One region of the Streptomyces sp. NPDC048644 genome, then DNA from elsewhere that is predicted to be linked to it. Evidence: riboswitches for the same ligand, from Rfam matches in the RefSeq annotation. Region 1 holds a riboswitch; the other holds the start of a gene.
The links. A riboswitch is a leader RNA that binds a small molecule or an ion and turns the genes downstream of it on or off. The one in region 1 is predicted to bind thiamine pyrophosphate.

Region 2: another riboswitch for thiamine pyrophosphate. It lies ahead of thiC (phosphomethylpyrimidine synthase ThiC); the one in region 1 lies ahead of ACGFNI_RS29095 (thiamine ABC transporter substrate binding subunit).

What each region holds. Positions count from the first base shown of each region.
Region 1 is NZ_JBICVO010000016.1:95,294-102,684, reverse strand. Features, by position in the region: gene ACGFNI_RS29105 (ABC transporter ATP-binding protein) at 6-1,085, opposite strand; gene ACGFNI_RS29100 (ABC transporter permease) at 1,086-2,777, opposite strand; gene ACGFNI_RS29095 (thiamine ABC transporter substrate binding subunit) at 2,753-3,781, opposite strand; TPP riboswitch at 3,935-4,055, opposite strand; gene rlmN (23S rRNA (adenine(2503)-C(2))-methyltransferase RlmN) at 4,089-5,201, opposite strand; gene ACGFNI_RS29085 (phosphatidate cytidylyltransferase) at 5,367-6,524, opposite strand; gene frr (ribosome recycling factor) at 6,524-7,081, opposite strand; gene pyrH (UMP kinase) at 7,257-7,391, opposite strand, start outside.
Region 2 is NZ_JBICVO010000006.1:414,432-421,822, forward strand. Features, by position in the region: gene ACGFNI_RS16950 (IclR family transcriptional regulator) at 1-385, shown strand, start outside; gene ACGFNI_RS16955 (SsgA family sporulation/cell division regulator) at 490-915, shown strand; gene ACGFNI_RS16960 (YibE/F family protein) at 1,110-2,522, opposite strand; TPP riboswitch at 2,593-2,749, shown strand; gene thiC (phosphomethylpyrimidine synthase ThiC) at 2,744-4,528, shown strand; gene ACGFNI_RS16970 (hypothetical protein) at 4,597-5,472, opposite strand; gene ACGFNI_RS16975 (metallophosphoesterase) at 5,686-6,789, opposite strand; gene ACGFNI_RS16980 (LacI family DNA-binding transcriptional regulator) at 7,204-7,391, opposite strand, start outside.

The sequences.
Region 1 (7,391 bases):
GGACGCTATCCGTCCCCGCCGGCCAGCACCACGACGTCTTCGGCGGCGAAGCGGACGCCGACCCGCTCGCCCGTTTCCGGCGCGTCCCGCAGTGCGCAGGCCGCCTCCAGTTGAGGGCCTTCGGCCGGCTGGAGCAGCAGGGCGACGTGGGTGCCGCGGAAGGTCCGGGCGGCGACCGTGCACGGCAGGCCGTCGGACACGGGCGTCAGCCGCACGCCGGCCGGCCGGACGAGCAGCCGGCACCGCCCGTCGGGTGACGCTTCGGGGACCGGCACCTTGCCCCAGGGCGTCACGGCGGCGCCGCCCTGCACCGTCGCCGCGACGACATTGTCGAAGCCGAGGAAGCGGGCGACGAATTCGGTGGCGGGCCGCTGCCAGACCTCCAGCGGGGTGCCGGTCTGCGCGATCCGTCCGTCCTGCATCACCACGACCCGGTCGGCCAGCGCAAACGCCTCGCCCTGGTCGTGCGTGACGGCGAGCACCGTCGTCCCCAACTCGCCGAAGAGCCGCCGCAGTTCGACGACGAGACGTTCACGCAGTCCCCGGTCGAGCTGTCCGAGCGGTTCGTCGAGCATCAGCAGCCGGGGGCTCGGTGCGAGGGCACGGGCCAGCGCGACCCGCTGCTGCTCGCCGCCGGAGAGGGAGGCGACGGCGCGGCGCCCGGCGCCCGGAAGACCGACGAGGCCGAGCAGTTCGGCGACGGTGCGCTGCTGTGCGGCGCGGTCAGCCCGGCGCATCCGCAGGCCGAAGGCGACGTTGCCCGCGACGTCCTGCTGCGGGAAGAGCTGGTGGTCCTGGAACATCAGGCCGACGCCCCGCCGGTGGGTGGGCACCCGCGCCTGGTCGCGTCCCTCCAGCAGCACCTGCCCGGCATCGGCCGGTTGCAGCCCGGCCACCACCCGCAGCAGCGTCGACTTGCCGCTGCCGCTGGGCCCGAGCACGCACACGACCTCGTGGGCGGCGACGTCCAGATCGACCGCGTCGAGCGCGGCGGGCGCGCCGGCCGGCCCGAAGCGTACGGTCACGCCGTTCAGCCGCAGCAGCTGCTGTCCTTCGGTGTCTGCGGCCCGAGCCGTAGCCGTCATCTAGAACTCCCCGGACTGGTCGGTGCGGAGGCGCTCCAGGACCAGCAGGGCCCCGGCGCACACCACCATCAAGATGGTCGAAAGGGCCATCGCCTGGCCGTAGTTCAGCTCCCCGGCGCGGCCGAGCAGCCGGGCGACGGCCACCGGGAGCGTCGGCTGGTCGGGCCGTGCGATGAAGACCGTCGCGCCGAACTCGCCGAGCGATACGGCGAACGCGAATCCGGCGGCGATGAGCAGGGCGCGGCGCACCATCGGCAGGTCCACCTCGCGCCACACGCGCCACGGCGAGGCGCCCAGCACGGCCGCCGCCTCCCGCAGCCGCCCGTCGACGGCACGCAGGACGGGCAGCATGATCCGCACCACGAACGGCACCCCGACCAGCGCCTGGGCGAGCGGCACCAGCCACCACGAGGAGCGCAGGTCGAGCGGCGGCCGGTCCAGGGTGATCAGGAATCCGAAGCCGACGGTGACCGCGGACACGCCGAGCGGCAGCATCAGCAGCGCGTCGAAGCCGCGGACGAGCCGCCCGCCGCGCCGGGTCAGGGCGGCGGCTGCCAGGCCGCCCACCACCAGGGCGATCGCGGTGGCGGCCACCCCGTAGGCGAGCGAGTTCCACAGCGCTTCCAGGGGGGCGACGGCGAAGGTGCTGTCGGCGGACGCGGCGGAGCCCAGCGTTTCGTAGAAGACCGTGCCGTAGCCGTCGGGCCCGGCGAAGGACCGCTCGACGAGCACGAGGAGCGGCACGACGACGAGGACGGCGATGATCACGAGGGTGCCCCACAGCAGCGCCCACTGTCCGGGGCCGCGGGGCCGCCGCGCGGTCCGCGCGGCGTCGACGAGCCGGAGGGTGCTCTCGCGGCGGCGCACCGTCCAGGCGTGCAGGGCCAGCAGGGCGAGGACCGCCGCGAACTGGATCAGGGTGAGGACGGCGGCGGTCGGCAGGTCGAGGAAGTCGGCGGTCTGCCGGTAGATCTCCACCTCCAGGGTGGAGAAGGTGGGCCCGCCGAGGATCTGCACCACTCCGAAGGAGGTGAAGGTGAACAGGAAGACCATCAGCGCGGCGGCGGCGACGGCGGGGCCGAGCGCGGGCAGCGTCACCCGGCGCCAGGCCGCGAGACGCCCGGCGCCCAGCACCCGCGCCGCCTCCTCCTGCCGCGGGTCGAGCTGTCCCCACAGCCCGCCGACGGTCCGTACGACCACGGCGTAGTTGAAGAAGACGTGGGCGAGCAGAATCGCCCACACCGAGGTGTCGAGACGCACGCCCCACAGGTCGTCGAGCAGCCCGCCGCGGCCGGCCAGGGCCAGGAAGGCGGAGCCGACGACGACGGTCGGCAGCACGAACGGCACCGCGACCACCGCCCGCAGCAACTGCTTGCCGGGGAAGTCGAACCGTGCGAAGACGTACGCGCCGGGCAGCGCGATCAGCAGGGTGAGGCCGGTCGACGCGGCGGCCTGCCAGACGGTGAACCACAGGACGTGCAGGACGTCCCCGTCGCCGAGCACGTCGGCGATCCGGCCGAGCTGCCACCGCCCGCCGTCCTTCAGCCCGCGTCCGACGATCGCGGTGACCGGGTAGGCGAAGAACAGCGCGAAGAAGGCGACCGGCAGCGCCATCAGCGCCGCCCGCACCGCCGTGGCGCGCCGGCTACGGCCGCGCCTGGCCCCGTCTACTTCAGAACGAGCGAGGACCACTGCTTGACCCACTGTTCGCGGTTCTCGGTGATCGTCTCCGGGGCGAGGGTCGCCGGCTTGTCGATCGTCGCGCCGTACTTGGTGAACAGGTCGGGCACCGTGGCGTCCTTGCGCGCCGGGTTGACGAACATCTGGAGCGGCATGTCCTCCTGGAACTTCCGGCTGAGCAGGAAGTCCAGCAGTTCCTTGCCGCCCTTCTCGTTCTTGGCGCCCTTGAGGAGGCCGCCGAACTCGATCTGCCGGAAGCAGGTCCCGGTGGCGACGCCGGTCGGTGCCTGCTTCGGCGCGGGCTTCTTGCCGAGCACCTCGACGGGCGGGCTGGAGGCGTACGAGACGACCAGCGGCTTGTCGCCCTTGCCCCGGCCGGCCGCGGATCCGGAGAAGCGCTCGTTGTACGCCTGCTCCCAGCCGTCGACCACCTCGACGCCGTTGGCCTTGAGCTTCTTCCAGTAGTCCTGCCAGCCCTTCTCACCGTGGGTGGCGATGGTGCCCAGCTGGAAGGCGAGCCCCGGCGACGAGGTTGCGGAGTTCTCCGTGACGAGCAGGCCCTTGTACTGCGGCTTGAGCAGGTCGTCGAAGGTCTTCGGCGGCGCGAGCCGGTGCCGGTCGAAGTAGGCGCGGTCGTAGTTGACGCAGGTGTCGCCGTATTCGAGGGGTGTGACGCGGTGGTCTGCCTTGTCCAGTTGCAGGGCGGCGGGGACGGCGTCGAGGCCCTTGGCCCGGTACGGCGTGAAGAGGCCGGCCTTCAGGCCGCGGGACAGCAGGGTGTTGTCGATGCCGAAGAAGACGTCGCCCTGCGGGTTGTCCTTGGAGAGGATCGCCTGGTTGACGGCCTTGCCCGCGTCGCCGCCCTTGAGCACCCGGACCTTGTAGCCGCTCTGCTTCTCGAACGCGGCGAGCACCGACTTCGAGGCGTTGAAGGAGTCGTGGCTGACGAGTGTGACGGTCTTGGCGTCCGCCGCGCTGCCGCCGTCCGCGCTGCCGCAGGCGGCGAGCGCGGTCATGCCGGCTGCGGCGGCGGCGACCGCCGCCACGGCTCTGCGGGCGGTGGTGGTGCGGTTGGTGCTCACTGATTTCCTCCTGGCTGGCCAGGAAGAGACGCGGCCCCGCGCCGCGCCGCCCGGTGGAGCCGGGCGGCGCAGGGCGGGGCGCAACAGCATGAGTGACGACCGAACTTCCTACCCGGAATGACCCGGGCGAGGTTCAAGGGTCTGCGGGCGCCGTATCCCTACGACGTCTCCGCACTCTCAGCGCTGTGGCGCTCCCCTGTCGGAATGTGCATTTGTTCGATCACACGCTACCAGCGGGCGGTCAGCGTTCCGAGGCCGCGAGCTGTCCGCAGGCGCCGTCGATCTCCTGGCCGCGGGTGTCGCGGACGGTCACCGGCACGCCGTGCGCCTCGATGGCCCGGACGAACGCCCGCTCGTCCTCGGGGCGCGACGCGGTCCACTTCGAGCCGGGTGTCGGGTTCAGCGGAATGAGGTTGACGTGCACGCGCTTGCCCTTGAGCAGCCGTCCCAGCAGGTCACCGCGCCAGGCCTGGTCGTTGATGTCACGGATCAGGGCGTACTCGATGGAGATCCGGCGGCCGGACTTCTCGGCGTACTCCCAGGCCGCGTCCAGGACCTCGCGCACCTTCCAGCGGGTGTTGACCGGGACGAGGGTGTCGCGCAGTTCGTCGTCCGGGGCGTGCAGCGAGACCGCGAGCCGGCACTTGAAGCCCTCGTCGGCGAACCGCAGCATGGCGGGCACCAGTCCGACGGTGGAGACGGTGATGCCGCGCTGCGACAGGCCGAGGCCGTCCGGCTCGGGGTCGGTGAGCCGCCGGATGGCGCCGACCACCCGCTTGTAGTTGGCGAGCGGCTCGCCCATGCCCATGAACACGATGTTCGACAGCCGCGCCGGGCCGCCTGGCACCTCGCCGTCGCGCAGGGCGCGCATTCCGTCGACGATCTGGTGCACGATCTCGGCGGTCGAGAGGTTGCGGTCCAGGCCGGCCTGGCCGGTGGCGCAGAACGGGCAGTTCATCCCGCAGCCGGCCTGTGAGGAGATGCACATCGTGACCCGGTCCGGGTAGCGCATCAGCACCGATTCGACGAGCGTGCCGTCGTGCAGCTTCCACAGGGTCTTGCGGGTGGTGTCGTCGTCGCACGAGATGTGCCGCACCACGTTCATCAGCTCGGGCAGCAGCTCCGCGGCGAGCTTCTCCCGGGCCGCGGCGGGGATGTCGGTCCACTGCGCCGGCTCGTGCGCGTAGCGCGCGAAGTAGTGCTGCGACAGCTGCTTGGCGCGGAACGGCCTCTCGCCGATCGCGGCCACGGCTTCGCGGCGCTCGGCGGGGCTGAGGTCTGCGAGGTGCCGCGGGGGCTTCTTGGCCCCGCGGGGGGCGACGAATGTCAGCACACCGGGCTCGGGCGGTGCCATGGGCGGAACTCCTCAATGCGACGGTGCCGGACGATCTCCACGGTGCGGAGCCAACGGCGGGACGGTGCCGGAACCCGGGGGACTCACGGGAACTGTCCCCGCGGTCGCGAGGACGGAAAAAGGCCCGCTGTCGGACAGCGGGCCTTTCCAGACTACCTGGGCGCTTCAGCCGCTGCCGACGAAGATCACGAAGAGCAGCCAGACGACCGGGGCGGTCGGCAGCAGGGAGTCGAGCCGGTCCATGATGCCGCCGTGGCCGGGCAGCAGGGTGCCCATGTCCTTGATGCCGAGGTCCCGCTTGATCATGGATTCGCCGAGGTCGCCGAGGGTGGCGCTGGTGGCGACGGCCAGGCCGAGCAGCAGCCCCTGCCACCAGGCACCGTCCGTGATCAGGAACTCCATGCACAGCGCGCCGGCGGCCATCGCGAACAGCACGGCACCGACCAGGCCCTCACGGGTCTTGCCGGGGCTGATGCGGGGCGCGAGCTTGTGCGTGCCGAAGCGCCAGCCGACGGCGTACGCCCCGGTGTCGCTGACGACCGTCAGCAGCAGGAAGGTCAGTACCCGCTGCGGCCCGTCGTCGGCGGCGAGCATCAGGGCGACGAACGTCGCGAGGAACGGCACGTAGAACGCCGCGAAGACCCCTGCGGTGACGTCCCGCAGGTAGTTCTCGGGTTTCCCCGTCATGCGCCAGACCAGGACGGCGAGGGTGGTGAGTGCCATCGCCACCCAGGCGCCCTCGGCTCCGCGCACGTAGCCGGCGATCACCATGGCGGTGCCGCCGACGGCGAGCGGTACCAGCGGCGCCCTGATGTCCTTGCGCTCGGTGAGCCGCGAGGTCAGCTCCCACAGGCCCACGACGACGGCGACCGCTATCACGCCGATGAAGACGTGCTTGTAGACGAAGAGGGAGGCGACGATGACCGCGCCGAGGCCGACGCCGACCCCTATCGCGGCGGGCAGATTGCGTCCCGCGCTCTTCTTCTTCGGCTTCTCTGGGTCCTGCGAGCCCGTGGGCCCGGGGGAACCGGGGAAAGGAGTGGCCATGGGCTCCTGCGGCTTTTCGTCGCGGAACAGGGGGCCGCTCAGCCGAGTGGCCCCCCGGTCGTCGTCCCGGATGTCCCGGTGGTCCCGGCTGTCGTCCTGGTATCCGCCGGCGTCGGGCACGACGGGCAGCGGCCGGGTCTGCCCCACCGCTCCCCCGTCGTGCGCGTATCCCGTCACAGCGGGTGGCGCCGCCCCGCTCGGCGCGGAGGCCGGTCCATGGTCGGGCGGTCCCCAGTGACCTGCGCCGGGCGGGGCCCCCCAGGATGACTCGTTCATCAGACCTCGAGGAGCTCGGATTCCTTGTGCTTGAGGAGCTCGTCCACCTGCGCGACGTACTTCGCGGTGGTGTCGTCGAGCTCCTTCTCCGCGCGCCTGACCTCGTCCTCGCCCGACTCCTTGTCCTTGACGAGCTTGTCGAGGTTTTCCTTCGCCTTGCGGCGGACGCTGCGAATGGAGATCTTCGCGTCCTCGCCCTTGGTCTTGGCGACCTTGATGTAGTCCTTGCGGCGCTCCTCGGTCAGCTCCGGGAACGTCACTCGGATGATGTTGCCGTCGTTGCTCGGGTTGACACCGAGGTCGGAGTCGCGGATCGCCTGCTCGATGTTGCGCATCGCGCTCTTGTCGAACGGGGTCACCACGGCCATCCGCGGTTCCGGAACCGAGAACGACGCCAGCTGGTTGATCGGCGTCAAGGCACCGTAGTAGTCCGCCACGATCTTGTTGAACATCGCCGGGTGCGCACGCCCGGTGCGGATCGCGGCGAAGTCCTCCTTGGCGACCACGACGGCCTTCTCCATCTTCTCCTCGGCCTCGAGGAGGATCTCTTCGATCACCACTTGCTCCTGGTCTCTTCGGTAAGAAGCAGAGCCTCGCCCCTGCCGCGCGTCTACTCCTGCACGGTGTCCGACCGGCAGGCGGTTGTCCATCCCCGTGCCGGGGCCCTGCCCGGCACGGGAGTTGCCGCGGGTACCGGCCGATGCCCGTACGCCATCGCGGCAGTTGGGGCCGTCAGGCCCGGGTGCCCTGATCGCTGACGAGCGTGCCGATCTTCTCACCCTTCACCGCACGCGCGATGTTGCCCTCGGCGAGCAGCTCGAAGACGAGGATCGGAAGCTTGTTGTCGCGGCACAGCGTGATGGCGGT
Region 2 (7,391 bases), on a different contig from region 1:
GGTCGAGGAGTGGGTGGACTTCCGCGCCACCGCGCATGCGCATGCGATCGGGCAGTGCCTGCTCGCCCAACTCGACGAGGCGGCGCGTAAGGAACATTTGTCCCGTTACCCGGTGCAGTCGATAACCCCCTTTTCCGTACGAACTGAGGACGATCTGCTGCACCGTTTGGATACGGTGCGTCGTGGCCAGGTCGCGTATGAGCATCAGGAATATGCCCTCGGCACCGTATGTTCCGCGATTCCCGTCCAGGTCGGCTCCGCGGTCGCGGCGTTGGCCGTTTCTCTCCCTGCCGGAGAACTGCACCGATTGCGCTCTGTCACGGACCGACTACGGAAAATGGCGGAGGCGACACTAACGACACTCGCCTTCTCTATCAGTATCTGAAAACTCACTCCTTGTGATCTGCTGGCACGTGACAGACGATGGCGTCAATAGGGCTACGGGGGACGAATCCCGGCCATCTCCGATCAAGTGCGGGGCAGTGGTTGATGACCGACACAGTTCAGGCAGAAGTGATCATGAGCTTCCTCGTCTCGGAGGAACTCGCCTTCCGGATCCCGGTGGAGCTGGACTTCGACAGCGCCGATCCGTACGCCGTACGCCTCACCTTCGACCTGCCCGGCGATGTGCCCGTCACGTGGGCCTTCAGCCGTGAGCTGCTGCTCGACGGGCTGAGCGGGCCGTCGGGGGAGGGCGACGTACGCGTCGAGCCTGCCTCCGGCGGGCATCTCAGCGACGTCTTCATCAGCCTCCAGGTCGGCGCCGAACGCGCACTCTTCCGCGTCAGCGCACCGCCGTTGGTGGCGTTCCTCGACCGGACGGACCGGCTGGTGCCGCTCGGCGCGGAAGAGGTGTGCGACACCCTGGAAGCCGTGCTGGACCGCATCTTGACGGAGGCGTCCAAGGCGAGCTGACCCACCGCCGCCCGGTCCTCCCCCGGCCCTTTCGGGTCGGGCGTTGTCTCGGTGCGCCGGGCGGGTCCGTGACGAAGAGGGCGCCGGATCCCGCTCGCCCAGGGGATGCCGCGTCGGCCCGATGCCTGCTGCGCCGGTTTCCGCGCCGGTCGGTGGACGTCAGCGGGCCGGTGCGGCCCCCGGCCGCGGCTCCGTCATGCCTTGCGGCGCCGGCCGCGCGTCCCACGCGACCCTCGTGTCGCCCGTGCGCCGCGTCGCGCTGCCGCCCGTCCCACGGCCGTGCCGGTTTCCGTCGCGCCGTCCGTGCCCCAGGTGCCGTCCTCCGCTCCGCTCTCGTCCCCCGGAGCGGCCTGGGGCCTGCGGTCGGCCGAGACGACCAGCGCCGCGAGCAGTGTCGTCAGGGGTACCGACGCGACCAGACCGATGCTGCCGACCAGGGTCCGGACGATCTCCTCGGCGACCACCTCGCTGGTGGCGACCGTGCCCACGCTGCTCTGTGCGATCGAGAACAGCAGCAACAGCGGCAACGCCGCGCCCGCGTAGGCGAGTACGAGGGTGTTCACGACGGAGGCGATGTGGTCCCGCCCGATCCGCATGGCGGCGCCGTACAGCTTGCGCCATCCCGCCGACGGGTCGGCCTCCTTGAGTTCCCACACCGCGGCGGTCTGGGTGACCGTCACGTCGTCGAGCACGCCCAGCGAGCCGATGATGATGCCTGCCAGCAGCAGTCCGCGGATCTCGATGCCGGGGTACAGCCCGTGCACCAGCCCCGTCGTGTCGTCCGTGTTGCCGGTCAGCAGCGCCCAGCCGATGAAGACCGAGCCGAGCAGCCCGATCAGCAGCAGCGAGGCGAGCGTGCCGAGCACCGCGACCGAGGTTCTGGCCGTCAGTCCGTGGCACATGTACAGCGCGATCAGCATGATGGCGCTGCCGCCGATCACCGCCACCAGCAGGGGATTCGATCCCTGAAGGATGGCCGGGAGGATGAACAGCGTCAGGACCCCGAAGCTCGCCGCCAGGGCGACCAGCGCCAGTACCCCGCGCAGCCGCCCGACGATCACGACGGCGCACGCGAAGATCGCGGCCAGTACCCACATGGGCAAGGTGCGGTCCACATCGCTGATCGAGTACTGCAGATCCTTGGGCGCCTTGGGGGAGTACGCGACGACGACCTCCTGCCCCGTCGTGTAGTGCCGCAGCGCGTCCGGTGTCACGACCGCCTGGAAGGTCCGGCCGGCGTTTCCGCCCGACGTGACCTCGACCGTCGCGCGTTCGCAGGGCTTCCCCCGCTCCGCTCCCCCGGTCGGCTGGCCGCCTGGAGTCGTCGGCTGTTGCTGCTGCTCGGCGTGCACGTCGGCGCAGTTGACCTCCTCCACCTTGGTCACCCTGGCCTGTTCGGTCGGCTGGTCGAAGCCGACGCCGGACGGCCGGTGATCGGGCGCGCCGCCCGGCCACAGCACCGCGAGGCCGACCACCACGGCGGCGGCGAACGGGATCAGCACCGCGGCGATGACCTTGCGCAGATGCCGGGAGACGGGCGCGGCGGGGCCGTGCCCGTGCGTGTGCGCATGGCCGTGGGAGTGCGTATGAGGATCGGTGCCGGTCACCGACCGATCATCGCAAGAAGCGCAGGGCCCCCTGTTCACCACGCCACATCGGCCGCTACCGTGGTGGCACCTTTGCAATCGCGGGAGCTCGGAGCACCGGGCTGAGAGGGCGCTGATCCTCGTCCCAGCGGCGTTTCACGTGAAACGCCCGTGGGCGGGAGCCGCTGCGTCGACCGCCGAACCTGTTACCGGGTAATGCCGGCGTAGGGAGTTGGGTCTCCATGACTCTGCAGGATGCACGCACGCCCGAAAACGGCGAGTCCGGCCAGGACGCCTCCGCCAAGGAGATCGGCTGGCACAAGGGCTACCTCACCGGATCCCGCCCTGACCTGCGGGTTCCGGTCCGGCGAGTGCACCTCACCAACGGCAAGGACGTGACGCTCTACGACACGTCAGGGCCGTATACCGACGCTCACATCGAAACGGACGTCCGCCGCGGACTGGCGCCGCTGAGAGAGAACTGGATCATTTCGCGGGGCGACACCGAGGAGTACGCGGGTCGCCCGCTGCGCCCCGAGGACGACGGCCTCAAGCACACCTCGCCGCGTGGCGGTCTGAAGAACCTCGACGCGGTCTTCCCCGGCCGGCCGCGGCAGCCCCGCCGCGGCCGGAACGGCGCCGCGGTCAGCCAACTCGCCTATGCGCAGCGCGGCGAGATCACCGCGGAGATGGAGTACGTCGCCCTCCGCGAGAACGTCACGCCGGAGTTCGTACGTGACGAGATCGCGGCGGGCCGTGCCGTCCTGCCGGCCAACGTCAACCATCCGGAGATCGAGCCGATGATCATCGGCAAGAACTTCCTGGTGAAGGTGAACGCCAACATCGGTAATTCCGCGGTCACTTCCTCCATCGAGGAGGAGGTGGACAAGATGACCTGGGCGACGCAGTGGGGTGCGGACACGGTCATGGACTTGTCCACCGGTCGCAACATCCACACCACGCGGGAGTGGGTGCTGCGCAATTCCCCCGTGCCGATCGGCACCGTTCCGCTCTACCAGGCGCTGGAGAAGGTCGACGGCAAGGCCGAGGAACTGACCTGGGAGATCTACAAGGACACGGTCATCGAGCAGGCCGAGCAGGGCGTGGACTACATGACGGTGCACGCAGGTGTGCTGCTGCGCTACGTCCCGCTCACCGCCCGGCGCAAGACCGGCATCGTTTCGCGGGGCGGTTCGATCATGGCTGCCTGGTGCCTGGCGCATCACCAGGAGTCCTTCCTCTACACGCACTTCGAGGAGCTCTGCGACATCCTCGCGGCCTACGACGTGACGTTCTCGCTCGGGGACGGCCTGCGTCCCGGTTCGATCGCGGACGCCAACGACGAGGCGCAGTTTGCGGAGTTGCGGACGCTGGGTGAGCTGAACACCATCGCCAAGCGGCATGGTGTCCAGACGATGATCGAGGGTCCGGGGCACGTCCCGATGCACAAGATCAAGGAGAACATCGACCTTCAGCAGGAGATCTGCGAGGAGGCGCCGTTCTACACGCTGGGCCCGCTGACCACCGACATCGCGCCCGCGTACGACCACATCACCTCGGGTATCGGCGCCGCGATGATCGCTTGGTGGGGTACGGCGATGCTCTGCTACGTCACGCCCAAGGAGCACCTGGGCCTGCCGGACCGTGACGACGTCAAGACCGGCGTGATCACGTACAAGATCGCGGCCCATGCGGCGGATCTGGCCAAGGGACATCCCGGTGCCCAGGAGTGGGACGACGCGCTGTCCGACGCGCGCTTCGAGTTCCGCTGGGAGGACCAGTTCAATCTGGCCCTGGACCCGGACACCGCGCGTTCCTTCCACGACCAGACCCTGCCGGCCGAGCCGGCGAAGACGGCCCACTTCTGTTCCATGTGCGGGCCGAAGTTCTGCTCGATGAAGATCTCCCAGGACATCCGCCGCGAGCACGGCGGTGACCTGGCGGTCGACGCGGAGGCGGGTATGGCGGAGAAGTCGAAGGAGTTCGCGGCGGCGGGCAACCGCGTCTATCTGCCGATCGCCGACTGATCCGGCCGTTCCGGGACCGGCACCGGGGCGTCCCTTCGCGCGGCGCCTCGGGCCGGGAGCGCGCCCGCCTACTCCGGCCGTTCCTCGGGCCCGTCGTGGTCGGGGCCGGTGAAGTCGGGGCTGGAGTAGCGGGGGCGGGGGCCTGCCGATCCGGTGTCGGGGCTGCTGAACCGGGGGCGGGAGTAGCCGAGGGACGGGATGCGGCTCTTGCGTACGCCGGTCCGGCCCGGGGTGTACGGGGCGGGGGCGTGGTCGGCGGCTGCCGCGAGGGTGTCGTGGAGGAAGGGCAGCAGGCCCTGTTCGATGAGGGCGCGGTGCCATGCCTCGCGCGCGCGGTCGAGGTCGTGGTGTCCGGTGGCCTCGCGCGGCGATGAGCCGTTGCGCAGTGCGGTGATCACCAGGCCGGCCATCGCGACCAGCGCCCCCGCCGCGGTCAGCGCGGCGAAGATCCAGCCGACGGCGATCAGCGGCCGGGCGACGGCCTGTTCGGGGCTGACGGCGCTCAGGACGTAGCCGATGAGGAGGAAGAGGACCGCCGCGATGCCCGCGAGGACCGGGGCGAGGACGGCGATCATGGCGCCGAGTCCCGCGCCGGCGGCTTCCGGCGCGCCGTCCGGGCCGGTGGCCGCGGTGGTGAACGGGTCCGCGACGCCGGGGCTTTGGGCATCTTCGCGGTCGGCCGTCGCGGCATCGGCGGGAGCGCCGTCCGGGTCGCGCAGTCGGTCGCGCAGCCGTACGTAGTGCCGGTACTCGGTCGCGGCGTGGGCGGTGATGGTGGAGGTGGCGTCGAGCGCCAGCGTGCGCAGTTGCTCGGTGGTGAGGTGCTCGCTCGCTGCGGTGGCGAGATCCGGGCGGTGGGCGGCGGTACGCAGCGCTTCATCGAGGAGTCGCGCGAAGTCCTCGCGGTCCTCGTTGAGCAGATGCGGAGCGCTGTTCATGTGCATCCCCCGATGCTCCGTAGGGCCGTACGGGCCGACGATGGCCGGGCAGTTGGCGGAAACGGAGGAGAGCCTGCTACGGATAGCCCGATGGTAGAGCGCCTCCGGCACGGGGTGACAGGGGGTTTCCGGAAATTGGGCCCGGCCCGGAACGGAACCGTCCGGTCACGCCGTGCGCCGACCACCCGCCGACTTGGCCTTCACCTGCCCGGATAACGCTCAGTCAGTCAGGGGAAGTTGAACGACAAGCAATTTTCCGGCCATGGTGACCCCGCCGTCCATGGCGATGGCCAGCCCGTCGGCATAGACGTGCGGCTCCTCGACGACGACGGGCTCGCCGTCGGTGTCCTCCGTGCCCACCTCGCCCAGGAGGTACGGGATCGGGCTGTGGCCGTGCACCACGCGTGTGCCGCCGTAGGCGTCCAGGAGCTGGCGTACGGCCTGCGCGCCGGATTCGTCGCGGAAGGCGAAGCGCTTGGTGAACTTGCGGAACAGGTCCCAGACTTCGTCGGCCTCGCTGCGGGTCAGCACGTCGTGGACGGTGTCGTTGACGGCTTCGATGGAGTCGCCGTATTCGAGGTAGGCGGTGGTGTCGGAGTGCACGAGCAGGTGCCCGTCCTCCTCCATCACGGCGTCCAGGCGGGCCATCCACTGGAGGTGGTGGTCCTCCAGGCGGTCCATGTCGGTCTTCTGGCCGCCGTTGAGCAGCCAGGCGGCCTGGAAGGACGCGGTCCCGGCGCCGGACTGGACGGGGGTGTCACCGAACCGCTTGGCGCCCAGGAGCAGCAGTTCGTGGTTGCCCATCAGCGCCTTGCAGTACCCGCCGGCGGCGGCGGCCTCGGCGGACAGCTGCATGACGAGGTCGATGACGCCGATGCCGTCCGGGCCGCGGTCGGTGAAGTCGCCCAGGAACCACAGCCTGGCGTTGCCCGCCGACCAGCTGCCGTCGGCGTCGATCAGCCCTTCGGCGGCGAGGGCCTCGCGCAGCTCGTCGTAGTAGCCGTGTACGTCGCCGACGACGTACAAGGGGCCTGGCCCCTCGGCCGGTTCGCCGTCCGGTGCGGTCTCGGGGGCCGGTACGAGTCCGGCCGTCGGCTGGTCGACGAGGGTGTCGGCACGCCCTGGTGCGCCGACGACGGGGAGGTCGCGGGCGGTCGGGGTGTACTCATCGGGCAGTTCCGCGGCGTGTGCGGGGAGCTGCGCCTGCGGTGCGGCGGGGAAGTGCGGGGGGACGGTGTCAGCCGGCGGTCCCACGGGCGCGCCGGGGGGCGGTCCTGGCGGCTGCGGGGACGCCGGAGTGTGTGCCGCCATGGTCCACGCCATGGGTCCTTGACCGGCCCCCTGAGTCATTGACCCCTCCACCATCGCGCCGCCGTGTACCTCTCGGACCTTTGCCTGGTCGACGGCGGTCCGCGGTGTCGTTCGCCCATCATAGGAACGCTGCTCGCGGGTTGTGACGCACCCGGGGGTGGTCAATCGACGGGAGCTCGGCGTTCCCTGCGGTTTTATCCCGAGATCACCCTGATTTTCCCTGGCCGTGGGGGCTGACCGGGCCGCTGCCGGTGCGTCGCTCGCGCCGGTTCCGGGAGCGTATCCAACACGCGGCGGCCGGATCATGGCGTGAATGCGACGGTCGGCGTGGCGCGGAACGTCCCGGACGGGAGGCCGACGGGCCGGCCCGGGAGGGGCACCCACTCGGTGCCCCTCCCGCTGCCGACGCTGCGCCGACGGTAGGGATCAGTCGCCGGCCGGGCCGCGCGGCGGGCTGACGGTCGTGCGGGGGGACCGGCGCTGGGACGAGGTCCGCACGATCAGGTCGGTCGGTATGACCTGTTCCACCGGGCACCCGTCACCCAGTCCTTCGATCGCGTCGATGAGGATCTGGACGACGGCGGTGCCGATGCGGCGGGGTTTGAGGGACAGGG